One region of the Ensifer sp. 38_S197 genome, then DNA from elsewhere that is predicted to be linked to it. Evidence: predicted binding sites of a transcription regulator. Region 1 holds the regulator's gene; each other region holds the start of a gene.

Region 1 (10,342 bases):
TCACGGTCAGATCCGGCACGACGCCGTTGATCGCCACGCGCTCGAGGCTTTCGACGAAGCTTTGTTCGAGATTGCCGGTGATCCCTTGATAGACGCGCGAGGAATCCATGAAGCGGTCGCAAAGCACGATCGTGCCCTGTTCGAGCGCCGGGCGGATGACCTCTTCGACGTGGTCGCTGCGGGCCGCGGCAAAGAGAATCGCTTCCATCTTAACCCCGAAGGCCTCCGCCGCCCCCGAAAGCAGCACGTGGCGGACCGCTTCGGCGCCGGGCGATCCCCCAGGCTCGCGCGTCGTCAGCACCTCGTAGCCGTGAGCGCGCAGGGATTCGGCCAGAAGGCGGAGCTGCGTCGACTTGCCGGCACCCTCCCCGCCCTCGAATGTTACGAACAGACCTTTTTTCAGCGACACCATGCTTTCCCATATCGGCATGCGACCCCGGTCATGATGATTGGGTCGAATCGACCCAATCATCATGACCGGTTCTCATAAGTTAGACCGGGATGCGGGCGGAAAACCGCACACGCTTTTCCTCATCCCGCTCCGGCCCTGTTTAGCCGATTGGTCCGCGGTGCGAAACCGTCAGGCGGCGATGAATTGGCAGGAACAGGCTCACCGCAGATAGGGCGACTAAATCCAGAAGAACAGCAGCTCCTGCAGCGCATCGAGAGCGCGGCTGGTCAACGTGCCCTGCCCCACGGCGCTGGCGGTCTTGACCGGCACTTCGCGCAGCAGTTTCTCGCCATTCCACAATTTGACGACGCCGACCTCCGTTCCAGCCGCCACCGGTGCACGCAAGGGCCACCTATAGACGATCCGTGCCGTCAGCCGTTCCGGGTTGTCGACTGGTAACAGCACGTCGACGGGACCGCCCGCCACCAGGGGGACGTGAGACGCATCGCCGCCATAGACGGCCGCTTCGCCAATCGCTTCCCCATCGGCAAAAATCCGCTTCTTCTCGAAGGCGGTCATCGCCCAATCGAGCACCCTGCGGCTCTCCTCGATGCGCTCCTTGTCGGTTTCGAGACCGCCCATGGCGAGATAGACCCGGCGGCCGCCGCGCTGCAGCGAGGCGGCCAGGGAGAAACCGAAGCCTTCGGCAAAACCGGTCGCCAGTCCGTCCACACCGATATTGGCCGAGATCAGCGGGTTCTTGTTGCGTTGCAGGATCTTGTTCCACTCAAACTCCGGCTGCGAATAGAGCCGGTAGAGATCCGGATGGGCCTCATGGAGATGCCGCATGAGCGTTACCAGTTCGCTCATCGTGATCTGGTTGCCGGGATCAGGCAGCCCCGTGGCGTTGCGGAACGTCGCAACCGGCATGCCGAGCTCGCGAGCGCGCGCCGTCATGCGCTCGGCAAAAGCGGCCTCGTTGCCGGTCATGCCCTCGGCAAGGATGATGCAGGCATCATTGGCAAGCTGCACCGCCACGCCTTGCAACAGGTCGGCGACGCGGATGCGGGATTTCAATGCGGCAAACATCGTCGAGGTGCCGGCCGGGGCACCACCGGTACGCCAGGCATGCTCGGACACCTCGAAGGTGGTTTCGGCGGAAAGTTCGCCCTTGCCGAGAGCCTCAGCCACGACTTCCATCGTCATCAATTTGGCGAGTGATGCCGGCGGAATCGGCTGGTTTTCGGCACGCGAGAAGAGCACGGTGCCGGTTTCGGCATCGACCAGCAGGATCTGCTTTGCCTTGGTATCGAAGGCAGGCGTCGGCGTCTGCGCAAGTACGGCGCCAGCAAACAACACACCACCGAAAAACACCGCCGAAAACATCTTCATGCGCATGGGAAACTCCCGTTTCCCCTTGGCCATAGCAGCGTGGTCATTTTGGCACAACGCCGCTTACGGTTGTCGGACAGAACCGCTTGCTTTCTGGTGCTTCGCGTAATCGACAATCACCTGGGGGGTAAGCTGCTTCTTGTCTGCCATGATCGCTTCAAACGGCGACTCGGCGTCGCTGACGCGAACTTCGTAATAGGCTGCCGCGTAGGCCGCGTTGCCGTCGGGCATCGGGATGAATTCCGGCCGCTCGCGCGGGATCGGGCCGATCTCCGGGAGCATCACGAACTCATTCAGCGACTGCGGCTGGGCGAACTGCGGCACAGGCGCGGCAAGTGCCGTCACCGGTTCGCCGACGTCGAGCGAAGCCTTTGCGGGAACGGTGAGCGTGCCAAGGCTCTGATTGCGGAACGGCTCGTTCGATGCGACCATCACACCGGTCGCGATCTGGCCCTCCGGCATCACGCTCGGGCCACGTTCGCCCTTCTGGACATAAGAAGCCATCAGATAGGGCATGTCGTTGCCTTCGAGCGGCGCGCGGCCGACATATTGTACGCGCACCTGCGCGCTGCCCTTGCGCTTGATGTCGAGCATATCGGCGGTCTTCGAGGAGACATCGATGATGCGGCCATATTCATAGGGGCCACGGTCGTTGACGCGCACGATCACCGACGCGCCGTTTTCCATGTTGGTGACGCGCGCATAGCTCGGCAGAGGGAACGTCGGATGGGCGGCCGACAGATGCGCCTTGTCGTAGACCTCGCCGTTGGCAGTCAGCCGGCCGTGAAATGCCGAGCCGTACCAGGAAGCGACACCGGTCTTGTTGTAGCCGAAGTCTTCCTTCGGCTGATACCATTTGCCCTTGACCTGATAGGCCTTGCCGACCTGGTAACGTCCGCCGCCCTTCGGAATATTGTTTCCGTTGGCAACGCGCGGGCTCGCCTTCACACCATAAACGGATTCGGCGAAGTATTCCTTGCTGCGCGACTTGGACTTCTTGATGCTCGACGTGGATCCGCAGGCCGCAAGCGTTACGCACAGCATGGGGACCGCCGCAAGGCGCAATCCCTTGACCAGATATGCCGCATTTTTACTGGATGTCATCTGTCCCACAACATCGATCGAATAAGCCGTACTCGAAACCTTCCGCTCATGCCCCCAGCGGAAATCTCGGCGTCCCGAAACGGAACAGTCGATGAACCATGACAGCAACAAGGCAAAAATGCGAACTCATCCACAGATCAGCGCGGGATTTCATGCGTTATGGTTTACAGATGGTTGCCGGCGCAGCAGGCCTGCGCCCTCAGGCACGGCCACCGAGAAAATCTTTCGGCGATGCATGTTAAATCTTGCAAAGCGACAGGGCTTCGCGCAATAACGCCGTGCCCGGTAGGCCATTAGCGCCAACTTCAGGCAAGGACAGGTGGCCGAGTGGTTTAAGGCTCTGGTCTTGAAAACCAGCGTACGGGAGACCGTACCGTGGGTTCGAATCCCACCCTGTCCGCCATTCCCACTGAAAATGCGCTGGCGCCGGCATCGTTGTCGCAGCACTCACTATAGTGAGCGCCGCTGCTGCAAAGACGTGCCGATCCTCGATATCAGCCACGCCCGCACCGATCCCGACACGGCAACTTCCGTTCTCCGCCTTTCTGCATCGGCTGCATGACGTAAAACAGTCACAGCTTACACTCAAAGAGCTGTTGAACACGTCAGCGTGATTGCCAGGCTTGCTGGACTCCGGAACGAAAGCGCGGTTCACATCGTTAACCGACCCGTAGTCCCACCCTTGCATCAAAGTGGACGATCACCGTGCTTGCCGCCCTGCTCCTCGCTTCGATAGTCGCATCGCCCAATATGCCTGACGTCAAGCTCAGCGCCGCCACGGTTGACGAACTGCAGACCGATTTCGAATCCGCCGTTCCCTGCCATCAGATCGACGGACGCAAAGTGTGGAAGGGCGCGATCGCGTTCTACATCCAGTCGTTCGTCTATGACGGCGACACCCCTGTCGCGACCGATGCGGCGGACGCCGTGCTTCCCGAAGACAACACCCCCGAGACGGTGAGGGAATTCGAAGACGCCTGCTCGACCACGCAGCCGGCCTAAAGCGCCGTGCGTTCCGATGAACGCACCAAGGTCGCTCTAGCACCCTTGTTTCCGGGGCACCTTTCCGCTGCAACGATTCCACTTGAACGCATCCCCTGGCCTGCTCCACGACAACGCTCACGAATCGTTCGAATCAAACCCACGGCCTCGCGATGTGCCACGCCGCGGGCCCCATTTCGCACGTATTCATCGCCCAAACCCGCTTTGCTCCCGTAAAAGTGACCGATCGACAGGCGCAGACGCGCCAATTGCCTGAATTCACGGAATTTTAGGCACTTGCAGAACACATATGGAACAGATAGTGTCTGTTCTTGATTTGTTTCACGCCTCTGGAGCGACGTGCCATGCTGACCCGCAAGCAACAGGAATTGCTTCTGTTCATTCACGAACGCATGAAGGAGTCGGGTGTACCGCCGTCATTCGATGAAATGAAGGATGCGCTCGACCTGGCGTCGAAATCCGGCATTCACCGCTTGATCACGGCGCTCGAAGAACGCGGGTTCATTCGCCGTCTGCCAAACCGGGCCCGTGCGCTCGAGGTCATCAAGCTTCCGGAAGCCTACGCATCCAGCCAGCAGCAGCCGCGCCGCGGTTTCTCGCCGAGCGTGATCGAGGGCAGCCTCGGCAAACCGGCTGCACCTCCTCCAGCCGCGCTGCCGAAGCCGGCGCCAATGGCCGAAAATAGTTCGGTTTCAGTGCCTGTGATGGGCCGCATCGCTGCCGGTGTGCCGATCTCGGCTATCCAGAACAACACGCATGACATCACCGTTCCGCTCGACATGATCGGCAACGGCGAACACTACGCCCTCGAAGTCAAGGGCGACTCGATGATCGAAGCCGGCATCTTCGACGGCGACACGGTGATCATCCGCAATAGCAACACGGCCAATCCCGGCGATATTATCGTGGCGCTCGTGGACGACGAGGAAGCGACGCTGAAGCGCTTCCGACGCAAGGGCGCATCGATTGCGCTCGAAGCCGCAAATCCCGCCTACGAGACACGGATTTTCGGGCCCGATCGGGTGAAAATCCAGGGCAAGCTCGTCGGACTGATCCGCCGCTACCACTGACCTCCGGACAAAATCTGATGTTTGACAGGGCCTCGCCGCTGTAAGCAGCGGCGAGGCCCTTTGTCTGTTTGCGACGATCTGACGTCGCGCCGCTTATTCGTGGATCGTGTATTCGCCGAGTTCGCAGAGGTCCTGGGTATCTTCGGTCGTATCGAGGCCAGAGCCTTCTTCGAACTCGAAGCGCATGTCGTACTTGCAGACATCCCGGCCGTCGGCGATGGTGATCTCCATGTCTTCTCCGGGGTTCAGCACCTGCCGGCCGAAAACATCGTCCTCCCACTCGTTGACGCCTACGGGCGACGTGTAAAAGTTCGTCAGTACCGCGCTCGTGTTGTTCTTCAGTTTGAAAACCAGGTCCTCTGCCCGCGCCTCGATAGCGGTCGCAGCAAAGAGGGCCAGTCCCGTCAGGACAAGTTTCGCTTTCATAAATGCCATTGCCTCCGTTTGATGATGACGGACGCTACCGATGCGGCTGATGCCAGCGGAGTCATCGTTCCCCCTCTACCGATTTCACCGAAGCGATAAGATCCGAACGAGACCTAGAAAACGTGGCTTGCGCGGGCGTGTGGAGGCAAAGCAACAATCATGCAATCGCTCTGCCCTGAGGCAGAACGTCTGTTCACACGAGAATGAGGTGAGAGTTTTTGGAGGCCTCGCCCGGAATTGAACCGGGGTACAAGGATTTGCAGTCCTCTGCGTCACCACTCCGCCACGAGGCCTCACAGCTCGGATAACCGAGCGTTGGCGCGGATTTAGAATGATTGCAGAAAAACCGCAAGAGGCATTTTCCGAAAAACGCGCCGTCGATTTGCAAGATAGATACTTTCCACAGAGCGATCGCGAAGCTCCGCCGATCGCATCCCGGATTGGCTTCAGCACCAGGGCGTCGCGTGCCCCGTCCATGGCCGCACCAGCCCTTCGTTGACGAGCACGCGCCCGATGGACTGGTCGCCGCGGGTGATCAGCCGCAGCTTTTCACCGGACTTGGCATCCGGACGGCCGCTCGCCGCTTCCAGCTTGAAGTCACCCGCATTCAGCAGTTCGCGCAGGCGCTGCTTGGCGTAAAAGCCGCGCGAACGCTCCTTGTCGCAGCTCGCCTGGCGGATGCGCGGTGCGTCGACGTCTGCCACGCGGATCGTTTCGCCACGGTACAGGAAGGTGGCACCGTCGATCACGCAATTGTCGTTGCGAATCCCGCAGAAATAAAACTGATCCGTGCGGATTGATGCCGTCTTCACTTCCTCGTTCGGCCGCATTTCAGGTGTCGGCGCCTTTGCACCGACGTCAACGGACGGCACCGGCGTGGCAAGCGCGACTCTCGTCACCGGATTCGGTTTCTGCCTCTCGACTTGCTGGGCGGGACGCTCGTCCGTTTTCTGAGCGGCGCGAACGGGCTTCGGCTTCGATTCGTGGCGCGATGTGAAGGCCAGCACGTCCGATGCCACCGGCCAGTGTTTCAATTCGGCGCGGTGATCATAGGCGACCACGCCGCCAATGGTCAGCGCCGCAGCCAGATACCACGGTGCCATTCCACCTTGTTTACCCCTGCTCCGACCGGAATTCCGGCTTCGACGTTTCGTAGTGGCTTTGGCCATGCGTCCCCATCCTGATTCGCGACCGCATTATGCGTTTGATGGGTTGCCGAAAAGTTTTCGGCGCCCTCCCTCAACAAGGGGCTCGCTGGTTCGGTGGGAATCAAATGGTGGAGAAGCGGGAAGCGCTCAGGCTGGTTGCGATCCAGATCGATCAAATGTTTCGCGATCTATCGAAAAAGTGGGCGGCAGCTCTTGGGTCACGAGCCGTTGGAGGAATTCGCGCGTCCGCGCCAGCGTGCCCACCAGACAGCCAAGCGACGGCGGCGGCGGCGAACGGACGGGATATCGTGCGAAAGAACGATGAGGCCCAGCGGTATCATCCAGAAGCCGAGCACCGGCAGAAAGCCGAGAAAGCCGCAGAACACCAGCAGCGAGCCCAGCAGGATACGCAGCAGCGGCGATTGCGGCAGCGTGATGCGCCATTTGCCGAGCACGATCTGGCGCGTCTGCGGATCAATCCCGAAGTGCGTCTGCTTCCTGTTTTTATTCATCATTCGCTATCCGGCGTCTTTTCCCACAATTGGGGGCTTCTCCACAGCCTCGCAACCGAACTTGTCATTTTTTTTGAAAAAACCGCTTGGCAAATCAGAAAAGCATGCGTATTAGCAGCCTCACTTCTGAAGCGCACAGCGAAACAGCGGCGCGGATGATCCCTGGTAGCTCAGCGGTAGAGCACTCGACTGTTAATCGATAGGTCGCCGGTTCGAATCCGGCCCGGGGAGCCAGTTTCAAAGAGAGCCATTTGCAGAAATGCGAATGGCTCTTTTTCATTTTGCACCTATGTTCCCCGGGTGATCAATCCCATTCTAGACGGTACCTATGACAAAGGCGGCGCCGATCATCGTGTGGTTCCGCAAGGATCCGCGCCTTGCCGATAACAGGGCCCTTGCGGCCGCGGCGGCTGAGGCCCCCGTCATTCCGCTCTATATCCGGGAGCCGGATGAAAGCGGCAACGGCCCACTGGGTGCGGCGCAGCGATGGTGGCTGCACCATTCGCTGGAGGCCTTAGCTGCCCGCCTCGGCCGCCACGGCTCGCAACTCATCTTCCGCTCCGGCGCCCCGCTGGATGTCATCAGCGATGTGGCGCAGACCACGGGCGCCAGTCGCGTCAATTGGAACCGGCGCTATGATCCGAATGGCATCACGGTCGATACGTCCCTGAAAAAAGCACTCGCCGCCAGGGGAATCATCGCGGAGAGCTTTCCCGGGCAACTGCTGCACGAGCCTATGCGCCTGCTGACGACGACAGGCGGCCCTTACCGCGTCTTCACGCCATTTTGGCGTGCGCTCGAATCCAAAATCGTCCCCTCGCCGCCCGTCGATGAACCACGACATGTCGCGAAACCGGGGATCTGGCCGGAATCGGAAACACTCAGTGACTGGGCGCTGCTACCGAAGAAGCCCAACTGGGCAGCCACATTCAGCGAGATATGGACGCCGGGCGAGCAGGGTGCCGTTGCGCGCCTCCACGAATTTATCGACGAGAAGCTGGCAGACTATAAGGTTCGCCGCGACTTCCCGGGCACCGACGGCACATCCCTGCTCTCGCCTCACCTCGCTTTCGGAGAGATCTCGCCGGCGCAGGTCTGGCACGCGACGCAGGGAATGCAGATCGCGGACGGTGAAGGCGTTGCCACGTTTCGTAAGGAAATCGGCTGGCGCGAGTTCTCCTACCATCTGTTGTTTCACTATCCGGAACTCCCGCACCGCAACCTCGATCGCCGGTTCGACCATTTCCGCTGGCTCGACCGTGAGGACGATTTCACCCGCTGGACGAAGGGTTTGACCGGCTTCCCGATCGTCGATGCCGGCATGCGCCAGCTCTGGCAACATGGCTACATGCACAATCGCGTGCGCATGATCGCCGCCTCGTTCCTGATCAAGGACCTGCTGATCGACTGGCGGAAAGGCGAGCAATGGTTTCGCGACACACTGGTCGATGCCGATCCGGCCAACAACGCGGCAAGCTGGCAATGGGTCGCGGGATCGGGCGCCGACGCGGCGCCGTTCTTCCGGATCTTCAATCCTGTTCTCCAAGGCGAAAAGTTCGACCCGGACGGAGCCTATGTGAGGCGCTTCGTGCCGGAACTCGGGCGGCTCGATCGGCGCTATCTCCATCGCCCCTTTTCCGCTCCTGCCGCCGTCCTGGCAGCGGCTGGCATCGAACTCGGCACGACCTATCCAAATCCGATCGTCGACCACGCCAGTGCGCGGGAACGGGCGCTCGCAGCCTTCGGCGAGATCGCAAGCGCGCCGAGAGAACCGTGACGGATACAAGCCCCCGGTAGAATTCCACAGTTGGCGTCTCGGCCGATTGCCGCTAGGCTCTCCTTACGGATGCAACCGCTGAGGGGATGGTGTATGCGTGGTCCGGAAGCCGACTTTGCCGCATTCGACGGCGCGGAAGAGCTTTCCTCCGGCAATCTGGCAACGGTGTTGCGTGATTTTCCGCTGAAGGCACGGATGGTGTTGAACGCACTGGTGCATCTTCGGATCGGGACGCTGATGCTCTCCGCCCCCGATGGCCGCAAGCTGGTGATCAGAGGCAAGAGAGCGGGCCCAAGCGCGATCCTCACCTTGAACAACTGGAACCTGCCGAAACGGGCAGTAACAGGCGGCACGATCGGCGCGGCGGAAAGCTACATCGACGGCGATTGGGACAGCCCCGATGTAGGAGCCTTTCTCGAGCTCTTCCTCGTAAACGCCGAGATCGGAGCGCATTTCCCGAACCGGGCGCGCGGCCTGCTACAGCTTGTCGAAAACTTCCTGCATTGGCGCAATGCGAATACGAAGTCCGGCGCGCGCCGCAACATTTCCGCTCACTACGACCTCGGCAATGCCTTCTACAGCGAATGGCTGGATCCGAGCATGACCTATTCGTCGGCGCTCTATGCCGCCGGTGCCAACGATCTCCGCTCCGCGCAGGCCGCCAAGTATCGCGCCCTTGCCGAAGCGACCAATCTTCGGGCGGGTGATCATGTGCTGGAGATCGGCTGTGGCTGGGGTGGCTTTGCAGAATTCGCGGCAACCGAGATCGGTTGCAAGGTGACGGGGCTGACGATCAGCCGCGAGCAACTGGCCTTCGCCCGCGAACGCATCCACCGGGCCGGGCTTGCCGATCGGGTCGAACTGAAATTCCAGGACTACCGCGAGGAAAAAGGCATCTATGACCGCATCGTCTCGATCGAGATGTTCGAGGCGGTCGGCGAAAAATTCTGGGCGACCTATTTCTCGCAGCTCAAGAGATGCCTGAAGCCCGGCGGCAGGGCCGGTCTGCAGATCATCACCATCAAGTCCGAAGCCTACGAGGAATACCGATCCAATCCGGATTTCATTCAGAAATACGTCTTCCCGGGTGGCATGCTGCCGACGCGCGAACATCTCATCGACCTTGGCCGCCATGTCGGCCTACGCATGATCAACGACTTCGGCTTCGGTATCGATTACGCCCGGACACTCGGCGAATGGCGCGAGCGTTTCTGGTCGGTCTGGAACCGGATCGAACCGTTGGGCTTCGACTTGCGTTTCAAGCGGCTATGGGAGTTCTATTTCTACTATTGCGAAGCCGGCTTCCGCGCCCGCAACATCGATGTTCGGCAGATCGTCTTCGAATAGGAACGCATATGGCGCATCTTTACCGCGTCACACGTAGCGCTTAAGAGGCGGTCGATCCAATTCTCTATTGAAGGTTCCGCATGCGTCTTGCATGGTTTTTCCTCGCGCTCGCCATCGCGACCGAAGTGGTGGGCCTGACGGTGATGAAGGCCGCCTCATCGAACGGCTCTTAT
Region 2 (10,342 bases), 1.4 Mb from region 1:
CGCCCGGATCGTGCCCCCGTCCGCTACGAGATCACCTGGGCCGAGAGGCCGAGCCACGTGTTCCTGACGCGCAACAACGCATTGATCGATTCGCTTTCCGGTGCGGTCGAGGCGGTCACCGGCCGGCAGCCGAAGCTGTCGACGACAGGTGGTACCTCGGATGCGCGCTTCATCAAGGACTATTGCCCGGTGGTCGAATTCGGTCTGGTCGGCCAGACCATGCATATGGTCGACGAGCGCGTCGCCGTCGCCGACCTGGAGACTTTGACCAATATCTACGAGACCTTCATCTACAGCTGGTTCGGTCATGCCGCTGCTTGACGAGGTGCTTGCCTATATCAAGGGCCTCTGGCTCTTGACGCAGGGCAACGAGGAGGGTTTCCGCTGGCTCGACTTCAGCGAGAGCGGCCTCTGGCGATCCTTCGCGTCGATGCTCTGGTGCCTGCCGGCGATCGCCGTCACCTGGGCGTCCTGGCGGCTCTATTATCTCTCGGCGATGCCCGCCGGCACGACCATCGGCGCCGGCTTTATCTTCAAGCTGCTCGTCGTCGATCTCGTCAGTTGGCTGCTGCCGCTGGTGCTGATCGCCTTTTTGTCGCGTCCGCTCGGTTTTGCCGGAGCCGTCGTCCCGATCGTCGTCACTACCAACTGGCTCTCCGTTCCGCTTTCCTATGCGATGGCGATGCCCGCGGCGATACGGCTCACCATTCCCGGCAGCCAGGGCCTGACGAGCCTGATCTGGCTGACGCTGCTCGTCGTCAGCATCGCCGTGCTCTTCCGGCTTCTGCGCATGGTGACGGGCAACCAGACCCTGCTGGCCTCGGCGCTGACCGCCCTCTTCCTGCTACCCTCGATGATGATCGGCGATCTCTTGCAGCGCATCTTCGGCCTGATCCCGAGCTAGAGCTTCGAGATCAGTAATCCACCTGAAGGAAATAAAGCCCCTCGGGCGGGGCTACGGGGCCGCAGGCCTTGCGGTCGCGCGCTTCGAGCGCCGCCTGCAGGTCGTCCGGCGTCCACTTGCCCTCGCCCACCAGCTTCAGCGAACCGGCAAAGGAGCGGATCTGGTTGTGCAGGAAGCTCTGCGCCGTCGCGCGGATCTCGATGACGCCGCCGATGAGCGCGACGTCGAGCCGGTCGAGCGTGCGCACCGGGCTCGTCGCCTGGCAATGAGCGGAGCGGAAGGTGGTGAAATCGTGATGACCGACGAGGCGCTGCGCGCCTTCGTGCATCGCCGCGTGGTCGAGCGGCTTCGGCACCCACCAGGCCCGCCTGGCTTCGAGCGCCAGCGGCGCCGGCCGTGAAATGATCCGGTAGAGATAATGTCGGCGCAGGGCCGAGAAGCGCGCGTCGAACTCCGGCGACACTTCTTCGGCTTCCAGGATCGCCACCCGCTCGCCGGCAAGCCCCAGATGCGCGTTCAGCGCGTTGCGCAGCGTATAGGGTTTCCATGGCCGCGTGAGATCGGCGTGCATGACCTGGCCGCTGGCGTGCACGCCGGAATCGGTACGGCCCGCACCGCGGATCGAGACGGTCTCACCGGTCAAGGACAGGATCGCCTTTTCGATCGCCCCCTGCACGGATTGACCGTTGTCCTGCCGCTGCCAGCCGACATAGTCCGAGCCGTCATATTCGACGGTCAGCTTGAACCGCGGCATCAGCCGACCCTCGTACCGGCGGCCACCGGCGTTCCACGCAGGAAGTCGGCGGCGCCGAGCGCCTTGCCGCCGGCGCGCTGCAGGCGCGTAAGCCGCACCGCACCTTCGCCGCAGGCGATCGTGAGGTTGTCGTCGAGCACCGTGCCGGGCTCGCCGGAGCCTGAGGCCGGTTCGGAGTTCAGCACCTTGATGCGTTCCGGCTTGCCGGCAATCTCGAGCTCGAACCAGGCGCCCGGGAAGGGCGACAGGCCGCGGATATGGTCGTGCACCTCGCGGGCACGACGGGAGAAGTCGATGCGGGTTTCCGCCTTGCTGATCTTCTGGGCGTAGACGACGCCTTTTTCGGCCTGCTCCGTCAGCGGCAGATCGCCGGCCGCGAGCTTCGCCATCGCCTCCCGCATCAAGGTAGCGCCGACCTGCATCAGCCGGTCGTGCAACTCGCCCGCCGTCATCGTCTCGCCGATCTGGACCGCCTTCGTCAGCGCGACCGGGCCGGTATCCAGCCCCTTGTCCATCTTCATCACCATCATGCCGGTCTCGTGATCGCCGGCCATGATGGCGCGCTGGATGGGCGCCGCACCCCGCCAGCGCGGCAGAAGGGAGGCGTGGCCGTTGTAGCAGCCGTATTTGGTGCCGGTGAGAATCGCCTCCGGCAGAAGCAGACCATAGGCGACGACGACGGCGACATCGGCCTCGAAGTCGCGGAAGGTCTGGCGATCGGCCTCGTCTTTGAAGTTGACCGGCGTCAGCACGCGTACACCCAGAAGCTCCGCCGCCTGGTGTACCGGCGATTTCTGCAAATCGAGCCCGCGACGGCCGCCCGGTCGCGGCGGCTGCGTGTAGACGGCGACGATCTCATGGCCGGCTTCGGCGAGTGCTGCCAGCGTCGGCACCGAAAACTCCGGCGTGCCCATGAAGATGATGCGAAGCGACAAGGCGGTGGACTCCGTCCTCTCAGTTCAAATTGCGCAATTCCGGACGGAAAACCGTTTCACACTTTTCCTGGAATTGCTCCAGAGATTCAGGCCTCTTCAAACGGGTTTCCCGCCCGCAAATCAAGCCCTCGGCGCAATTCGTCTCGGCCGCTGCCCGTTCGGCGGCTCAGATCGCTTTCGCGCCGCGGGTCTTGGCGGCCTTGGTAAACTTGCGGATCACCATGTCGCGCTTGAGCTTGGAAATATGATCGATGAACAGCACGCCGTTCAGGTGATCGATCTCGTGCTGCAGGCAGGTGGCGAGCAGGCCATCGGCCTCGATCGTCTGCTCCTTGCCGTCACGGTCGAGATGCTTGACGGTGATCGAAGCCGGGCGCTCGACCTCCGCGTAATAATCCGGGATCGACAGGCAGCCTTCCTCGTAAACCGAGCGCGCATCGGACGAAGCGACGATCTCGGGGTTGATGAAGACCAACGGGGACTTCTCCTCACCCTCCTTCGATACGTCGAGCACCAGCATGCGCTTGGCGACGCCGATCTGGATCGCGGCAAGGCCGATACCAGGGGCGTCGTACATGGTTTCGAGCATGTCATCGGCCAGGCGGCGGATGTCCGCGTCGATGGTTTCGATCGGCGTGGAAACCTGCCGAAGCACAGGATCGGGAAGGATGATAAGCGGCTTGATCGTCATGCTGCTCCCATAGCCGATCTTTCCATCGGCGCGCAAGGAAATTGCCTTGCTGCCTGCGCCACCCGCTCGCGCTTCGCTTGACGTTAACCGCCCCATGCAAATGTTCTCGTTTTGATCTACACTTCACGAGAGAATCTGTTAGGTTTGGCGCATGGAACCTGCGCCCCTCCCCCTTGCCCAACCGCTATTTTTCGTCGGCTCCCTGCCGATCACGCTGGGCCATCTCGCGATTGCCGCCGGGCTTGTGGTCATCGTCGCCGTCCTGATGGCGCTTGCGCGGCGGCGGGATACCCGCGACGAGGAGCGCCAGGAACAGATGGCGATGCTGCTTGCGGCGCAAACGGAGATGCAAGGGCGGGTCGCCGCCATGGCCGAGGTTTTCGGCGCCCGGCAGGCGGAACTCAACCAGACGCTCAGCCAGCGCATCGACGGCATGACTCACCGCATCGGCGCATCGATCACGGAGCAGACGAAGGCGACACACGAGAATCTCAGGCGGCTTCAGGAGCGGCTGGCGGTCATCGACACCGCCCAGAACAATATCCAGTCGCTGGCCAAGGACATGGCCGGATTGCAGGCGATTCTGTCGAACAAGCAGACGCGCGGCGCCTTTGGCCAATCGCGCATGGAAGCGATCATCGCCGACGGGCTGCCCATGGGCGCCTTTGAGTTCCAGACGACGTTGTCCAACGGCGCGCGGCCCGACTGCACCATCCGCATGCCGAATGGCCAGCCACCGCTCGTCATCGACGCCAAGTTTCCGCTGGAAGCCTGGAATGCAATGCGTGATGCAGAAACCCCGGAGCGTCGCCAGCAGATCGCCCAGCTCTTTCGCCGCGACATGGAAACGCATGTACGCGATATAGCCAGCAAATATCTGATATCAGGAGAAACGCAGGACACCGCCTTTCTCTTCGTGCCATCGGAATCGATCTTCGCCGAGATCCACGAGCATTTCGAAGCGATCGTACAGAAGGCGCATCGCCAGCGGGTCGTCATCGTCTCGCCATCGCTGCTGCTGCTCTCGATCCAGGTGATCCAGGCGATCCTCAAGGATGCGCGCATGCGTGAGCAGGCGCATCTGATCCAGGGCGAAGTCGCCAGGTTGATGGAAGATCTGGGCCGCCTTGACGAGCGCGTGCGCAAGCTTCAGGGCCACTTCGCCATGAGCCAGAAGGATGTTGAGGATATCCTGGTTTCCTCCGGCAAGTTGACCCGCCGCGGCGCCAAGATCGAGGCGCTCGAGCTCGAGGCCGAGGGGGGCACGCGAGAGGCAAGCGATCAGCGCGCCGCTGCCGACAACCGCGTCGGGCAATTGCGCCTGCGGGTGGTTGACGAGGACTGACGCAGTCGGGCACTCTCCGGCCCACTTTGCCAGTCAACAGGATGTTCACATGATCACTGTTTTTGGGTCCATCAACATGGACCTGATCGCCACCACCGCACGCCTTCCAAAGCCCGGCGAGACCGTCGCCGGAACGGGCTTCTCGACCGCCGCCGGCGGCAAGGGCGCCAATCAGGCGCTTGCCGCACGACGCGCCGGCGCGACGGTGCAGATGGCGGGCGCAGTTGGCGCCGACAGTTTCGCCGACGGCGCGCTGGAACTCCTGAAGGGCGCCGGCACCGACCTGTCTCTGACCAAGACGGTAAACGAGCCGACCGGCACCGCGCACATCCTCGTCGGTGGCGACGGTGAAAACGTCATCGTCGTCGTCGCCAGCGCCAATGCGACCGTCGACGAGGCCGATGCGGTCAAGGCCGTCGACGGCATGACGCCCGGCGACACGCTGATGCTGCAGCTCGAAATCCCGGCCACCTCGGTCGAGAAGGCACTCACCGCAGCGAAGCAGAAAGGCGTGCGTTCGGTCATCAACATCGCCCCGCTGACGCCGGAGGCAGCGCGCCTCGGCCGCATGGCCGATATCGTGATTGCCAACGAGACCGAGTTCGAACTGCTCGCCGGCAGGAGCGGTATCAGCACTGCCGAGCGCGAGGAGGCGATGAAAGCACTTCATGCCGAAACGGGGCAGACGGTCATCGTCACGCTCGGCGCCGAAGGCGTCGTGGCCGTACATGAGGGTGAGATCCAGCGAGCCAAGGGCCTGAAGATCGAACCGGTCGACACGGTCGGCGCCGGCGACACCTTCTGCGGCTACCTCGCCGCCAGCCTCGATGCCGGCATCGCTTTCCCCGACGCGCTGCGCCGTGCGGCCGTTGCCGGTTCGCTCGCCTGCCTGAAACGCGGCGCACAGCCCTCGATCCCGCTTGCTTCGGAAGTGGCGGCGCGCCTCTAGTTCGCGATGGGTTTGAGCCGGAGCGGCCAAACACGCAAACCAACGCATCGCAAAATCGAGCTTGGCGTGGGCGGAAATCTGCCCGCGCTTTTTCTTTGTCGCCTCCAGCGTTGCGTTGTTTTCACCCCTCGAAATCACCGCTTGCGCAATCCGGACAGCCGATGTCGCGGAGATAAAACTTCGCGCGCAATTTTATCAAAGCAACACGTAAAACAACGTCCGCGTTGGCCCTATCTTAAGATTCTCCAGTCTATTCAGGACCCTGAGAGAGCCGGCTCGAAAGACCCGGTCGCCTCCAACATGCCGGTCGGCATCTGACGCTCCATGATGGAGTTCACCCCCATTGCGAAATGCGTCCGCCGCAGGTGAAAGCCTGCGGACCTCCAGCACGTGAGGATTTCATGTTCAAGTTCCAAGCCAAATCGCTGGCGACCAAACTGATCGCGGTGACAGGCGGCACGATCGCACTTGTCCTGCTCGCCTCGAATTTCGTTCTCATCTCCCAGACCCAGGATCGCGTCGAAACGCTGGTCCTCGAACAGGCGAGCGGTGAAGCCCGGGCAATCGCCTCGGACATCGCCGGCGACGTCGGCGAGCTTGCCAGCGCTGCCCGCTCGATGGCCGGCATCCTCGGCCGCGCGCATGCCGAAAAGTCGCTGGAGCGTACCGGGGTGATCAACATCCTCAGGGCGAACCTGGAGCAGAACCCCTTCGCCTTTGGAAGCTGGTTCGCGGAGGAGCCCAAGGCCTTTGACGGTCGCCAGGAGGACGTCGTCAACAACAAGGAACTGGGCGGCAACGACCAGGGCATCTTCACGCCCTACTGGTCGAAGAGCCGCACCAATGAAATCCAATACTCCACCTTCGGCGCCGATTACGCGGCCGAGTGGTACAAGCTCGCGGCTAAGAGCGGCAAGGGCGCGATCACCCAGCCCTACACCGCACAGGACACCGACGTTCCGACCGCGATGAGCTCGATCGCCTACCCGGTCATGTCCGGCGGCAAGCTTCTCGGGGTCACCGGCGTCGACATTTCGCTCGCCTCGCTGGCCGACGGCCTCGCGAAGCTGAAGCCCTTCGAAACCGGCCGCGTCTACCTTCTGTCGCAGAGCGGCAAATGGCTGGTCGCGCCGATCCCCGACCTCCTGCTCAAGCAGTATGACGGCGAGGGCAACGACGTCGTCACGAACGCGCTCGCCTCGGGCAAGCCCGGCATCATCTCCAACCTTACCTATGATGGCAACGAGCCCTTCGACCGTCTCGTCTATCCGTTCGCCCTGTCTGGCGTGAACACCAACTGGGTCGTGCTCGTCGACGTGCCGCGCTCGGCGATCAATGCGCCGGTCAAGGACCAGACCTATATGATGATCGTCGGCGGCCTCGTCGTGCTCGGCGCCGTGCTTCTCGGTCTCTATCTCGCCGTCCGCGGCTTCGTGCAGAAGCCCCTCGCCGCGCTCGTCAAGGATGTGAACAGCCTCAGCCACGGCGATTATGGCAAGGCAATCACCGGCCAGGATCGCTCCGACGAAACCGGGGAAGTTGCCAAGGCGCTCGAAGGTTTCCGCCACCAGCTCGCCGATACCAAGCGCCTCGAAGGCGAGGCCCGCCACGAGCGCGAACAGGCCGAGCACGAACGCAACCGCTCGGAAACCGAGCGCGCCGAAAGCAGCGCGCTGCAGCGCGACATCGTCGCCCGGCTCGGCAAGGGCCTGTCGCACCTCTCCTCCGGCGATCTCGCCTTCCGCATCACCGACGAGTTTCCGGGCGAATACGCCCAGCTCAAGCGCGACTTCAACGCGACGATGGAAAGCCTCGAAGAGACGATCCGCACCGTCAACCACTCGGTCGTCAATATCGGCAACGGCACGAGCGAAATCAGCAGCGCCGCCAACGACCTTTCGCACCGCACCGAACAGCAGGCCGCAAGCCTCGAAGAAACCGCGGCAGCCCTCGACGAGCTAACGTCGCAGGTTAATGCCAGCGCCGAAAACGCCAAGGTTGCCGCCAAGTCGGTGGAAGTCGCCAGCGGCGACGCCGAACAGTCCGGCGAAGTGGTGCAGAAGGCGATTGCCGCCATGCAGGGCATCGAGCAGTCCTCGCACGAGGTCAGCCGGATCATCGGCGTCATCGACGAGATCGCCTTTCAGACGAACCTCCTGGCGCTGAATGCCGGCGTCGAAGCGGCCCGCGCCGGCGAAGCCGGCAAGGGTTTTGCCGTCGTCGCCCAGGAAGTACGCGAGCTCGCCCAGCGTTCCGCCAATGCCGCCAAGGAGATCAAGACGCTGATCAACACCTCGGCCGGCCAGGTGCGCGAAGGCGTCGAGCTCGTCGGCAAGGCGGGCGGCGCGCTCGAGAAGATCGCCGAGCAGGTGGTACAGATCAACGGCCTCATCCGCCAGATCTTCGAGCTCGGCCTCCGAGCAGGCCGTCGGCCTCAAGGAGATCAACTCGGCCGTCAACCAGATGGATCAGGTGACGCAGCAGAACGCCGCCATGGTCGAAGAAACGACGGCCGCCGGCATGGCGCTCAACGAAGAGGCGCGCACGCTCAACGCGCTGGTCGCACGCTTCCGCGTCGCCCAGTCCCCGGCATCGGCCCAGCCCTCGTCCTCCGAGATGCTGCGCGGCACGGCCGAGCGCATGCGTGCCGCCGAACGTCCGGCTTCCGCGCCGGCCCGCGAGGCGCGGCCGGCCTCGGCAAGCCCGGCACGAAGCAGCTACTCGGCTTCGACACAGCGGGTGCTCACCCAGACCTCGGGCGCCAACGCCCTTGCCCAGGATAACTGGGAAGAGTTCTGATCAACAGATCGGACCAAACGAAAACGGCGCCTCCCGGGGCGCCGTTTGTGTTTGGAGCATAGTGATCGAACCCAGGCTCAGATGCGCGCCAGGCGCTCGGTCAAGAGATCGAAGAAGCCCTGGTCGTCGACGAAGCGCATGACCTTGGCATTGTGCGGCCGGCCGGTGACCTGCCACCAGTCGACAACCGTCATGCCAGCCGTGAGCTCCGACTTGGTTTCAATCTCGACGTTGCAATCCCGGCCGGTGAAGAGCTCCGGCCGCAGCAGATAGGCAATGACCGTCGGGTCGTGCAGCGGGCCGCCATCGGTGCCGTATTTCTCGATGTCGAAGCGCTCGAAGAATTCGAGCATTTCGGCCATGGCGATCGCCGGGCGGCTGCCGATGTCGCGGATCTTCTGCACGCGCGCCTTGTGCGTGAGCACGCGGTGGGTGACGTCGAGCGGCATCATCACGATCGGAATGCCCGAGCGGAAGACGATGTCGGCGGCTTCCGGATCGACATAGATGTTGAACTCGGCCGCCGGGGTGATGTTGCCACCCTCGAAGAAGCCGCCGCCCATCATCACCAGTTCCTTGACCCGCGGCGCGATCTCAGGCGCCTTCTGAAGCGCAAGCGCAATGTTGGTGAGCGGCCCCAGCGTGCAGAGCGTCACCGTGCCCTCCGCCTCGTTGCGGAGCGTCTCGACGATGAAGTCAACCGCGTGCTGCTCCTCGAGCTTCATCTTGGGCTCGTCGAGCGTCGGGCCGTCGAGGCCGGTCTTGCCGTGCACATGCTCGGCGGTTACCAGCGCGCGGGCGATCGGCTTGTCGGCACCGGAGAAAACCCGGACCTTCGGCCGGTCGCAGAGTTCGCAGAGAATGCGCGCATTGCGGGCCGTCAAGGCCAGCGGCACGTTGCCGGCAACGGTGGTGATGCCGAGCAGGTCGATCTCTTCCGGGCTGCCGAAGGCGAGCATGATGGCGGCGGCATCGTCCTGCCCGGGATCGGTGTCTATGATTATCTTTCTCGGCGCGGGCACTCTTTCGTCCTCCCTGGATCACGTTCGTTTGTTCGATCTGGCCCAAAGCCGACAGCGCCGCGCGTCCGATCAGACGCGCGAAGGCCGCTGTCGCACTTTGAAGTGCTGCATGTTCCGATAAAGGGAACATGCGGTGAGCGCGATCGATTTCAATGTACCGGAGCGGAAACGAGGCAACGTCTGCGGCGCGCTGCTCGCCTCACTCTTGGATTCTGCGAGAGCGGACTATGATTTGCGTGCACGTCGGAGGCAAGCGGCTTGCACTCGTTGCGCACAGCTACCATATTGCGGCGAGGATGCTGCTGGGCAGGTCCGAACAACGGTCGCTTGATCTCGCAAGGACTTGAGGAATGAGCCGAATTACGCCCTTTACGAGCCCGCTGCTGCTGGGTTTCGACACGATGGAAAAGACCCTTGAGCGGATCGCCAAGGGCAATGACGGATACCCGCCGTACAATATCGAGCGCATCCGCGGCGATGCAGCCGTTGACGCTCCGGAGCGTCTCAGGATCACGCTCGCCGTGGCCGGGTTCTCCGAAGAAGACCTCGAAGTCACGACCGAAGAGAACCAGCTCGTCATTCGCGGCCGCCAGGTCGATAACGGCGATCGCGACTATCTGCACCGCGGCATCGCTGCGCGCCAGTTCCAACGTACCTTCGTTCTGGCGGACGGCATGAAAGTGCTCGGCGCCGAGCTGCGCAACGGCCTGCTCTCCGTAGACCTCGTCCGTCCCGAACCGGTGCGTATGGTAAAGAAAATTAACATTTCAGTCCCAGAGTAGGATAACCGGCGGGATTTTCCCCTGGCCGGCGACCACGGAGTATCACCATGGGACTGAAAGCCATCAGCTCGTCACTGTCGAAAAACGACCTCGCACATCTCGGCGAAGGCGAAATCGGCTACATCCGGAAAATGCGTTCGGAAGAAGTCTCGCGCTGCTTC
Region 3 (10,342 bases), 1.0 Mb from region 1:
CTTGAGTCTCGCCAGCATCGGCAAGGTCGACGAGGCGAAGAAGCACCTGAAAGCGCTGATCGACGTCGATCCGAAGAACATCCGCAACTATCTCGCCTATGGCAGCGTGCTCTCCGATGCCAAGGACTACAAGGAGATGGGCGAGCTCTACGACAAGGCCGTGGAACAGATCGGGCCCGTGCCGAAGCGCAGCGACTGGACCGTGTTCTTCCAACGCGGCATCGCCTACGAGCGCCAGAAGCTCTGGGACAAGGCCGAGCCGAACTTCCGCAAGGCGCTGGAACTCAACCCGGACCAGCCGCAGGTGCTGAACTATCTCGGCTATTCCTGGGTCGACATGAACATCAACCTCGACGAAGGCCTCGAGATGATCCGCAAGGCGGTCGAACTGAAGCCAGACGACGGCTACATCGTCGATTCGCTCGGCTGGGCCTATTTCCGCATGAGCCGCTTCGACGACGCGGTGGTGGAACTGGAAAAGGCGGCTGAACTGATGGCCGGCGACCCGACGATCAACGACCACCTTGGTGATGCCTACTGGCGTGTCGGCCGCAAGCTTGAAGCGGTGTTCCAATGGACGCAGACGCTGGAATTGAAGCCTGAGGAAGCCGAAATCCCGAAGATCAAGGCGAAGATCGAAAACGGTCTGCCGCCGCTGAAGGAAGAGGTTCCGGCCTCGGCCGATGCCAAGGAAACCGCGCCAAAAAAGGCAGTCCCGGAAGCGCCGGCGCCGGACAAGAAGTCCTGATCGATCCATGACCGAGGACGGCATTGCGGGCTTCACGCTGACGCGCGCGGCGCCCGCAAAGATCAATCTGGCGCTTCACGTCGTCGGCCAGCGGGCCGACGGCCACCATCTTCTCGAAAGTCTCGTCACCTTTGCCGATCGCGGCGACCGGATCGGGTTTGCATCGGCAGACGCCGATCTCTTCACCGTGTCGGGGCCCTTTGCGCCCGAACTGCCGATGGATGCCAGCGCTGAGGGCGGAAATCTGGTTCTAAAGGCGCGAGACCTCCTGCGTGAAGAGCTGCGGTCCCGCAACCCCGCCGCTGCCGGGCCTGTCCATCTGCATCTCGAAAAGAACCTCCCCCTCGCTTCCGGCATCGGCGGCGGCTCCGCCGACGCGGCGGCAACGCTTCTTGGACTGCTCGAGCTTTGGGGCGCGACGATCGAACCCTCCCGACTCGATTCGATGGCATTGACGCTCGGCGCGGACGTACCGATGTGCCTCGCCGGCATGTCCCTCTTCGCGAAAGGTATCGGCGAGGACATCACGCCGCTTGCCGACCTTCCATCCCTGCCCCTGGTTCTGGTCAATCCGCTCGTCGGCGTTTCGACGCCTGTCGTCTTCCGGACGCTCGCGAACAAGACCAATCCGCCGCTCGTCCTGCCTCAGGACATGAAGACGATGGACGACTGGCTGTCGGCCATGGCAACGATGCGCAACGACCTGCAGCCGCCGGCGCAGCAATTGCAGCCCGTGATCAGCGACGTCTGCCAGGCGCTCACGGAAGCCGGAGCGATTCTGGTCCGGATGTCAGGTTCGGGCGCCACCTGCTTTGGCATTTTCGACGACAGTGAACGCGCGGTTGCGACAGCGCGCACTCTTTCGGCGGCACAGCCCGGCTGGTACGTTCTCGCCTGCAACACGACAGGGAGAGACAGGTAGAATGGCCGGCATCGACGAAAAGCGCCCTTTCATTCCCGTCGGAATCGCCATTCTTACGGTGTCCGACACGCGCACGCTCGCCGACGACAAATCAGGCGACACGCTGGAATCGCGCGTGCGCGACGCAGGCCATCGCCTGGAAGCACGCGCGATCGTGCCAGACGATCAGGCGAGGATCTACGAGCAGGTGAAGGCCTGGACGCTCGAGCCAGCGATCGACGTGGTGATCACGACGGGCGGTACGGGATTTACCGGCCGGGATGTGACGCCGGAAGCGCTGGAGCCACTCTTCGAAAAACGCATGGACGGCTTCTCCGAGGTTTTCCATCGGATCTCCTACGAGAAGATCGGCACCTCCACCATCCAGTCGCGTGCGACCGGCGGCGTCGCCAACGCCACCTTCATTTTCGTTCTGCCGGGATCGCCGGGCGCCTGCCGCGACGCGTGGGACGGCATCCTGAAGCAACAGCTCGACTACCGGCACATGCCCTGCAACTTCGTCGAGATCATGCCGCGGCTCGACGAACACCTGAAACGCGGCTGAGCCGAAGCCGCCACGCTCCTCGCTCGTCGGGCGCATCTGTTACCGTTGTAACAGACAGCCATTTTTCCCGTCATTAGCGTCCGATGTCAGCCCAGCGAGATCGGCCGCCGCACCTTTCTTCGGGCTGCAAAGACGCCTCCCCCGGCTATTCCCCGGGCGGGGAGGACAAGGGAATACGACGTGCAGCCAGAATGCTGCCCGGCAAGAAATTTACCAGACACGGTCATTTGAGAGCCACCTTGAGGTGCCGTCCCCTGGGGACTGGCACCTTTCTCATGCGGCAATCAGCGAGGCCCCGGCACCTGCCTGTTTTCGACGGCAACCCAGGCCGGAACGAGTTCCGTCGAGAGTTTGCGAACGGTCCGGACATTCGTCATGTCACCAAGGCATCGGTTGCCCTCAGCCGCCGTCAGCGCATCGTGTTTGCTCATCAGGAAACCCGCTTCCAGCGGTTTCTTCCGCCGGACCAAGCGGCTGAGGAACGGCTTGCGGTGGATTCTGGAATCGGAGAAGCGCGCAGGTGCCCTGTTGAGCGCGACATACTCGGCAAGCTCGTCGACCCACCGGCCGATCGGACGGGCACCGGGTTCCAGCAGCATCAGCCATTCGCCGCGCGCCGAACGCACGATTTCGCAGAGATTCCAGTCGACGCAAAAGCGGCAGCCGGCCGCTTCCGCCACGCGCGACGAGCCGTCCTTGGAGCCGTGATCGAGGATGATCACATCGCTGACCAGGCCCTCCACGGCGCCGGCGACGAGCACAGACAGCGTCTGAACCAGCTCGGCTTCGTTGTCTTGCGTTTCCATGATGATCGTCAGCATAGCTCGTCCTACCGCATCACCGCCACAATTGCTACATGCCCGGCCGGCGTTGGTCGCGAACCGGGAAGCGCGGATCCCCGACCAGACCGGCCCTGTTTTTTGTTCTTGAATTGTTCTCGTATTCGCGATAGGAAAATAATCAGAACAAAACGGGATCAAAGATCTGATTCCGGGGAGATTCCAATGAACGAGCTGTCTCAGATCAGGCAGGGCGCGCTTGCGCCCGCCAATACGGCGGATGTCGCCGAAGCGATGATGAGCGCAACGGGCCTGCGGATCGACATCGACCGCCGCCGTGGACGCGGCGCGGGGCTCAACATGTCCGGCCGCTTCGAGCCGCAGGCGCGGGAGAGCTTCGACGATGGCTGGGAAAGCCTGGAGGATCTGCCGCCCTTCAAGACCGAAGTCCAGGTCGAGAAGCCACGGACGGTGATCACCCGAAACGAATCCCCCGACATCTCCTTCGATCGTTCGATCAATCCCTATCGCGGCTGCGAGCACGGCTGTATCTATTGCTTCGCCCGGCCGACGCACGCCTTCATGGGCCTGTCGGCCGGTCTGGATTTCGAGGCGAAGCTCTTTGCCAAGCCGGATGCGGCGCGGCTGCTGGAGCGCGAGTTGGCGCGACCGGACTACAAGGTCAGGCCAATCGCCATCGGCACCAACACGGACCCCTATCAGCCGATCGAAAAGGAATGGCGCATCATGCGTCAAATCCTCGAAGTGCTGAGAGATGCCAGCCATCCGGTCATGATCGTCACCAAGTCGGCGATGGTCACCCGCGACATCGACATTCTCGCGCCGATGGCCGAGAAGGGGCTGGTGCGGGTCGGCATCTCGGTCACGACCCTGGACCGCAAGCTGGCGCGAACGATGGAGCCGCGCGCCGCGACACCGGCCAAGCGGCTGGAGGCGATTCGCGCCATGGCCGAGGCCGGCATTCCCGCCGGCGTTCTCGTCTCGCCGATCATCCCGGCACTCAACGACCATGAGATCGAAAGGATTCTGGAAGCGGCGAGGACAGCCGGGGCGACGGAGGCGAGCTATGTGCTCCTGCGGCTGCCGCTGGAGGTAAGCCCGCTGTTTCGCGACTGGTTGCTGCGCAACTATCCGGATCGCTACCGACACGTCATGTCGCTCGTCCGCTCCATGCGTGGCGGCAAGGACTATGACGCCGAATTCGGCAAGCGCATGAAAGGCGCCGGTCCCTATGCCTGGCAGATCGGCCGCCGCTTCGATCTCGCCATCAAGCGCCTCGGCTTCAACCCGACGCGCCGGCAGCTTCGCGACGATCTGTTCGTGCCGCCACTCGGAACGGGGGTGCAACTCTCGCTCCTTTGAAGGTTCTCCGGAATGGCCTTCGCGATGGCTATTCCGGATTTGTGACCGACGACACGCGCCGAGGATGCCCGGGAAATGGGAGAGCTATCCCTCCCTCCCTTCAGGTAACCGGTGTGAACATTGGAAGGTCACAAAGCAGTTCCGATGCCCTGCCCCCGCCTGGGGCATCGGTTATCCCCCCGTCCGCCGCCGCACTCGGACCTGGGGGCTTGAAGAGAATCGGTCGATCATGCGAATTAAACTCATGTCTCGCAGGTCGTCCGATTCTCCCCTTTTTCCCGATATCATCGAAGCGCCCGATTTCAGTTTTGAACTCTCGGCAAAGGGCGACGGTTTCTGGCCGGTCGCTGGCGCCGATGAGGCCGGCCGCGGCCCGCTCGCAGGGCCGGTCGTGGCAGCCGCAGTCATCCTGAATCCGGACGCCATTCCCGAAGGCCTCGATGACAGCAAGAAGCTCAGCGCGCAGGCGCGCGAGAAGCTGTTCGAGGAAATCCTCGCGACATCGCACGTATCGATCGCCTCAGCCTCCGCCGGCACGATCGATGCCACGGATATCCGCAAGGCAAGCCTGGAGGCGATGCGGCGTGCTGTGGCGGGCCTTCCCTCCGCCGCGCGCTTCGTGCTCGTCGACGGCCGCGACGTGCCGCCTGGGCTCTCTTGCCACGCCAAGGCTGTCGTGAAGGGTGACGCGCGGTCGCTATCGATCGCGGCCGCTTCGATCGTCGCCAAGGTTACCCGCGACCGCATGATGGCCCGCGCCGATCTGGCCCACCCAGGCTATGGCTTCGCGGTCCATGCCGGCTATGCGACCGTGACCCACCGTCGCGCCATAGAGACCCATGGCCCCTGCGCCCTGCACCGTATGAGCTTCCGTCCGCTGCGACAGGACTGAAAGCCGCGCAGGGTTCTCGGAAGTGCGCCGGCCGCCTACTTGCAATAGTAGCGAGACGCCAGCACGCGCCCAGTGACACCACGCGCCGACGAGGTTACACTTTCAAGCAGAAGTTTTTGCGGGAGCTCGCTGGTGCCGCGCAAGATGCGCTCGCCGCGAACCGGGGACCTGTGCCCAAAAGACCTCCGCGACCGTTCACCGCATCGCCGGCAAGCCCGAGCCTGCAGCCGATCCCAGGCGCATGGCTCAAAGAGAAAGCCCCGCACGGGGCGGGGCTCTCTTCAATCGGAAATGTGCCAGGACTTAGTTCAGGCGCGCCTTGACGTCGCCGAGTGCCTTCTTGAACAGGTCGTTCTGTGCACCGGCGTCGGCCTTGGCGGCAACGACCTTCTCGGCAGCGGCGATGGCCAGATCGACGGCAGCGGAGCGAACGGCGTTGATCGCGTCGCTTTCGGCCTGCTTGATCTTCTGCTCCGAGAGAGCCGTACGACGGGCAACGTATTCCTCGGTCTTCTGCTTGGCTTCCGCCGTCAGCATTTCGGCTTCGCGCTGAGCCGCAGCGACGATGCCGGCAGCTTCCGCCTCGGCATCCTTACGCTTGCGCTGGTATTCGGCGACAAGGCTCTGTGCTTCTTCGCGCAGACGCTTCGCCTCGGTCAGCTCGTTGCCGATCTTTTCGGCGCGGGCGTCGAGCGCCTTGCCGATCATGCCCGGAACCTTGAGATAGGCGATCAGCGCGAGGAACAGGATCAGGCCAACGAAGGCATAGAAAGTTGCATCAAGATGCATAGCTCAGTGCTCCTCAGTTGCCAGCCGATGCCTTGACGGCAGCGGTGATCTCGGCCTTGGTGACGGTTCCACCGATCAACTGCTTGACGACAGCGGTCGCGGTTTCCTCAGCGATGGCACCGACGTCAGCCAGGGCCTTTGCCTTGATGTCGGCGATGCGGTCTTCTGCAGCCGAGATCTTCTTGGCGAGATCGGCTTCGACGGCCGTGCGGTCTGCCGTGGCCTTGGCCTTTGCGGATTCGCGGGCGTCGTCAGCGATCTTGTGACCCTTGGACTTGGCCGCTGCCAGGTCCTGCTCGTAGGAGGCGATGGCCGCGTCGGCTTCGCCCTTGAGGCGGGACGCTTCATCGAGATCCTGAGCAATCCGATCGTGACGGGTTTCGAGAATTCCGCCGATGCGCGGGATGATAACCTTCGACATCAGAAGATAGAAGAGGCCGAACGTGATCGCGAGCCAGAGCAGCTGCGATGCGAAATGGGTCGAATCGAAGGGCGGGAACACGCCGGAGCCAGCCTCGCCTTCGTGGGCCACACCCGTTTCGGTGTGCACCTCACCGGCCGCAGCGGCATCGTGTGCTTCGGCGCCTTCAGTGGTGGTTGACTGCTGGGCATAGGCCGCGGTCACAAACATGCTCACCTCCAGGTGCACTCAAGAATATGCGCGGCCGCGGCCGTTTGACGGGCCGCGGCCGAAACTCCAGCCGATATTAGACGGCGAAGAGGAGGAGCAGGGCTACGAGCAGCGAGAAGATGCCCAGAGCTTCCGTAACGGCGAAGCCGAATACGAGGCGGCCGAACTGACCGTCAGCAGCCGACGGGTTACGCAGCGCGCCGGACAGGTAGCTGCCGAAGATGTTGCCGAGGCCGAGAGCCGTGCCGGCCATGCCGAGGCAAGCGAGACCTGCGCCGATGTACTTTGCTGCTTCCGCTTCCATGTTTGAACTCCTTCGAATGGTGTTGCGGCTTAGGATTGCGCTTCCGGCGGCGGGCCGGCCGGAAGCAAGCGACTGTTATTCCTTAGTGGCTTCCGGGATGGACAGCGTCGTTGAGGTACATGCAGGTCAGTACCGCGAAGACATAGGCCTGGAGGAAGCAGACGAGGAATTCAAGACCGGTAATGGCGACGGTCATGATGAGCGGCAGGACGGCACCACCGATGCCGAGCGCGCCAAGGGCGCTCAGCGAGGTGACGAAGCCTGCGAAGACCTTCAGCGTGATATGGCCGGCCAGCATGTTTGCGAAGAGACGGACCGAGAGGCTGATGGGGCGGGAAAGGAACGAGATGATTTCGATCGCGACGACGAGCGGCAAGAGCACGCCGGGAACGCCATGCGGCACGAAGAGCTTCAGGAAGCCGAGACCGTGCTTGTAGAAACCATAGAGAATGACGGTGCCGATAACGAAGACGGCGAGCGCGAAGGTGACGATGATCTGGCTGGTGACCGTGAAGAAGTAGGGCATCATGCCGAGCAGGTTCGCCGTCAGGATGAACATGAACAGCGAGAACACCATCGGGAAGAACTTCATGCCGCCGCTGCCGGCGCCTTCGCGCAGCATCGAGGCGATGAATTCGTAGGACATTTCGGAGACCGACTGCATGCGGGTCGGGATCAGACCGCGCTGCGACGTCGTCAGATAAAGGAAGCCTGCGGCAGCACCCACGGTCGCGACCATGAACAGCGACGCATTGGTGAAGGAAAAGTCAATTCCGCCAATCTCGATCGGGACAATCTTGTTGACCAGGAACTGGTGGGTCGGATCGTTTGACACCGCGCTTCTCTTTCGTTCTGCCCGCCCGAGAGCGGAAACCGTTTTCTTCGGGACAACGCCTCAGTGGGCGTCTCCGTCCTTCTTGTCATTCCCAGAGCCATCTCTTCCGGCTTCCGATGTCGCCACCATACCGGCCGAGCGCAGCACATTCAGCACGCCGGCGCAGAAGCCAAGAAGCAGGAAGACGATCATGCCCCACGGCCCTGTACCCGCAAAGTGGTCCAAAAGATAGCCCAGAAACGCCCCGACAACGATGCCGGCGATGAATTCGCTCGAGAGCTTCATCGCCGCCGCATAGCCCTTGCGGCTGTCGGCGGCACGGGCCTCTGCTGCATCAGACGCATGAGGCTTCTTGGCCTCAATCTTCTCGCCGAGCTGCTTCAGCCGCGCTTCCAGACTTTCTTCAGGTTTCTCCGCCACGTGGCCACTCCCTTGCCGTCCTAATCGGGTCTCAGACCGCGATTTCGGTCATACAATAGGCCATCGTTCAAGCCACGTTTCGGCCCCATTTGAAGTCGCGCGCAACATAGTTTTAGGCACCCGCATAGTCAAGGCATGCGGGCTGCTTGGGCGTGGACAATATTATTATGATAATTCAAATGGTTAGAGGCACAAAGCATGATCCGCGACAAGGTTGTCGCAGGATTCCTGCGCTCTGCCGGCCGGAATCTCCGCTCTCCGGCCAGGCAGAAAAAGACGGCGGAATCGCGTCCGACGCCGGTCAGCTCCAGCCACCACCATAGGTCCGGTAGAAGACGTGCATGCCGATCTTGCCGACCCGCTTCATCGTCTTTGCCCACGGCGGATTGACGTAGGTCGCATGGTAGTGGGTGGCAGATCCCACTTCCGGCAGCCAGATTTTGCCGGCCGTGACCGCCATTGCGACTTCCTTGGCCATCTTCCAGTGCGAGCGGGAATAGATCAGGTCGCGGATCATGTCGCACGCGAAGGAAAACTGGCAACGATTGCGCCAGGTCTTGTTCTGATAGACGACGCCGCAGATGGTCTTCGGATAGGTCGGATTGCGAACACGATTGAGAATCACCTGGGCGACGGCTGCCTGGCCCTTGAGCGACTCGCTGCGCGCTTCGAAATAAATGCCTTCGGCAAGGCAGGTCTGCTCTTCCTTGCTGAAGACCGTCGACGGCAACACGGTTGCTGCCCAGGCATGATCGTCGGGTGAGATTTCGGGAATGAAGCGACCCGCGTTCTTGTCTTCGCGCAGGATCGAGTCGAAGGGCGATTCACGCGCATAGTCCGGCTCGGGCCGGACATAGGCAGTCGCAAGAATGTCGGGCTTGTCGTTGGTCACGAGCTTGGCCAGCATGGGCGAGACGCCGGGATCCGCCTTTGGTGGCTTCTTTCTGTAGAAGGCCGTGGCTATCTCGATCTCCTTGCCCTTGATGCGTGACTTGGCGAAGACCATTTTCTCGCCCTCCTCGAAGCGCGGCTCCGTCAGAGAACTCGTACGCTGCAGGATGGAGCCAGCGGTGAAATCCTTCGGCGGCGTCACCGGCGTGACCGCGACGATGCGTCCCTTCTTGTCGCGACGATTGATCCGTTCCTCGTCGGGCGTGCCGGAGTGTTTCGTCTCGGAAGTGAGTGCGACGCGGCTGCCGTCGGGCATGTTGATGCCGGCGCCGCCATCGAGCGCGCCCGTCGTGATCGGATCGGCAAAGACCATCTCGACTTCGTGGATCGAGCCCGCCGGCGACGGCGTCATGTACATGCGCCAGCGTTCGCCGCCACGATTGATGCCGGACAGGAACGTCGCGAGATCCGCATAGGCGGCGACGGAGGGGAAGCCGAGATAGAGAGCGAGGCCGATGATTGCAGGCGCCATCCACGTGGGCACGTTCAGGCGAGACTTTTGACGCAGGTTCCGACTCTTACGCACCAACCGACTCCACGCAACGCTTGACTGACGGCACGGCTCCGCCCGCGCCGGCCAGAAGCCAGCGCCGGAGATTCCGCGCGGGAAGCTAAGACAATGAGGCGGCCGGACACCCCGCCGGAGCCGCTTCGTTCGTGCCATGAAAATGAAGCATTAACCTTGATGTTTGGTTAATGCCGCCTCGCCGAAGGACATGACCGCAGAAAGCGAGCGGAGCCGCCCCGGCCGGGAACGGCTCCGCTTCATCTCGCTGCATAGGCGAAGCCCCCTGCCCGGCCCACCCGGGAGGGCAAAAGGATCAGATGATGACGTGCGAACCGAGTTCGACGACGCGGTTGGTCGGCAGGCGAAAATAATCGGACGGGTCGATCGCCGCGTTGGCAAGCGCGATGAACAGCCGGTCCTGCCAATGCGGCATGCCGGATTCGGCATCGGGCACGAGCTTGCGGCGACCGAGATAGAAGGAGGTCGACATGATGTCGAACTTCAGCCCCGACTTGCGGAAAAGGCCGAGCGCCTGCGAAACGTTCTGCGTTTCCATGAAGCCGAAGCGCATCTCGAGCAGCGTGAAGCGATCCGAAAGCGGCTGCATGCTCACCCGCTCGGATTTCGGAACTTTCG

The links. Region 1 encodes LexA, which represses DNA repair genes until DNA is damaged. Its sites were predicted from a motif close to TGTTCNNNNTGTGTTCNG; they were not measured.
Region 2: AC1Z3V_RS19265 (DNA recombination protein RmuC) is a predicted target of LexA. The motif match lies at 3,386-3,403, and genes of this name have one in related genera.
Region 3: AC1Z3V_RS21245 (PA0069 family radical SAM protein) is a predicted target of LexA. The motif match lies at 3,136-3,153, and genes of this name have one in related genera.

The regions. Positions count from the first base shown of each region.
Region 1 covers NZ_JBXOVZ010000002.1:2,693,650-2,703,991, reverse strand. Annotated here, with positions in the region: gene tmk (dTMP kinase) at 1-412, opposite strand, end outside; gene AC1Z3V_RS26200 (D-alanyl-D-alanine carboxypeptidase family protein) at 629-1,789, opposite strand; gene AC1Z3V_RS26195 (septal ring lytic transglycosylase RlpA family protein) at 1,847-2,887, opposite strand; tRNA gene AC1Z3V_RS26190 (tRNA-Ser) at 3,201-3,290, shown strand; gene AC1Z3V_RS26185 (hypothetical protein) at 3,593-3,889, shown strand; gene lexA (transcriptional repressor LexA) at 4,234-4,959, shown strand; gene AC1Z3V_RS26175 (hypothetical protein) at 5,053-5,385, opposite strand; tRNA gene AC1Z3V_RS26170 (tRNA-Cys) at 5,605-5,678, opposite strand; gene AC1Z3V_RS26165 (thermonuclease family protein) at 5,832-6,488, opposite strand; gene AC1Z3V_RS26160 (hypothetical protein) at 6,752-7,045, opposite strand; tRNA gene AC1Z3V_RS26155 (tRNA-Asn) at 7,205-7,279, shown strand; gene AC1Z3V_RS26150 (cryptochrome/photolyase family protein) at 7,374-8,822, shown strand; gene AC1Z3V_RS26145 (class I SAM-dependent methyltransferase) at 8,916-10,169, shown strand; gene AC1Z3V_RS26140 (SMR family transporter) at 10,250-10,342, shown strand, end outside.
Region 2 covers NZ_JBXOVZ010000002.1:1,261,410-1,271,751, reverse strand. Annotated here, with positions in the region: gene dapE (succinyl-diaminopimelate desuccinylase) at 1-321, shown strand, start outside; gene AC1Z3V_RS19285 (hypothetical protein) at 308-904, shown strand; gene truA (tRNA pseudouridine(38-40) synthase TruA) at 915-1,658, opposite strand; gene fmt (methionyl-tRNA formyltransferase) at 1,658-2,593, opposite strand; gene def (peptide deformylase) at 2,760-3,284, opposite strand; gene AC1Z3V_RS19265 (DNA recombination protein RmuC) at 3,436-4,629, shown strand; gene AC1Z3V_RS19260 (ribokinase) at 4,679-5,578, shown strand; partial or broken gene AC1Z3V_RS19255 (methyl-accepting chemotaxis protein) at 5,980-8,377, shown strand; gene AC1Z3V_RS19250 (nucleoside hydrolase) at 8,455-9,399, opposite strand; gene AC1Z3V_RS19245 (Hsp20 family protein) at 9,750-10,181, shown strand; gene AC1Z3V_RS19240 (BQ00720 family protein) at 10,229-10,342, shown strand, end outside.
Region 3 covers NZ_JBXOVZ010000002.1:1,684,335-1,694,676, reverse strand. Annotated here, with positions in the region: gene AC1Z3V_RS21265 (tetratricopeptide repeat protein) at 1-748, shown strand, start outside; gene AC1Z3V_RS21260 (4-(cytidine 5'-diphospho)-2-C-methyl-D-erythritol kinase) at 756-1,670, shown strand; gene moaB (molybdenum cofactor biosynthesis protein B) at 1,672-2,214, shown strand; gene AC1Z3V_RS21250 (glycosyl transferase) at 2,499-3,035, opposite strand; gene AC1Z3V_RS21245 (PA0069 family radical SAM protein) at 3,219-4,376, shown strand; gene AC1Z3V_RS21240 (ribonuclease HII) at 4,621-5,268, shown strand; gene AC1Z3V_RS21235 (F0F1 ATP synthase subunit B) at 5,572-6,057, opposite strand; gene AC1Z3V_RS21230 (F0F1 ATP synthase subunit B) at 6,071-6,688, opposite strand; gene AC1Z3V_RS21225 (F0F1 ATP synthase subunit C) at 6,765-6,992, opposite strand; gene AC1Z3V_RS21220 (F0F1 ATP synthase subunit A) at 7,075-7,827, opposite strand; gene AC1Z3V_RS21215 (AtpZ/AtpI family protein) at 7,888-8,247, opposite strand; gene AC1Z3V_RS21210 (cell wall hydrolase) at 8,549-9,670, opposite strand; gene AC1Z3V_RS21205 (potassium transporter Kup) at 10,020-10,342, opposite strand, start outside.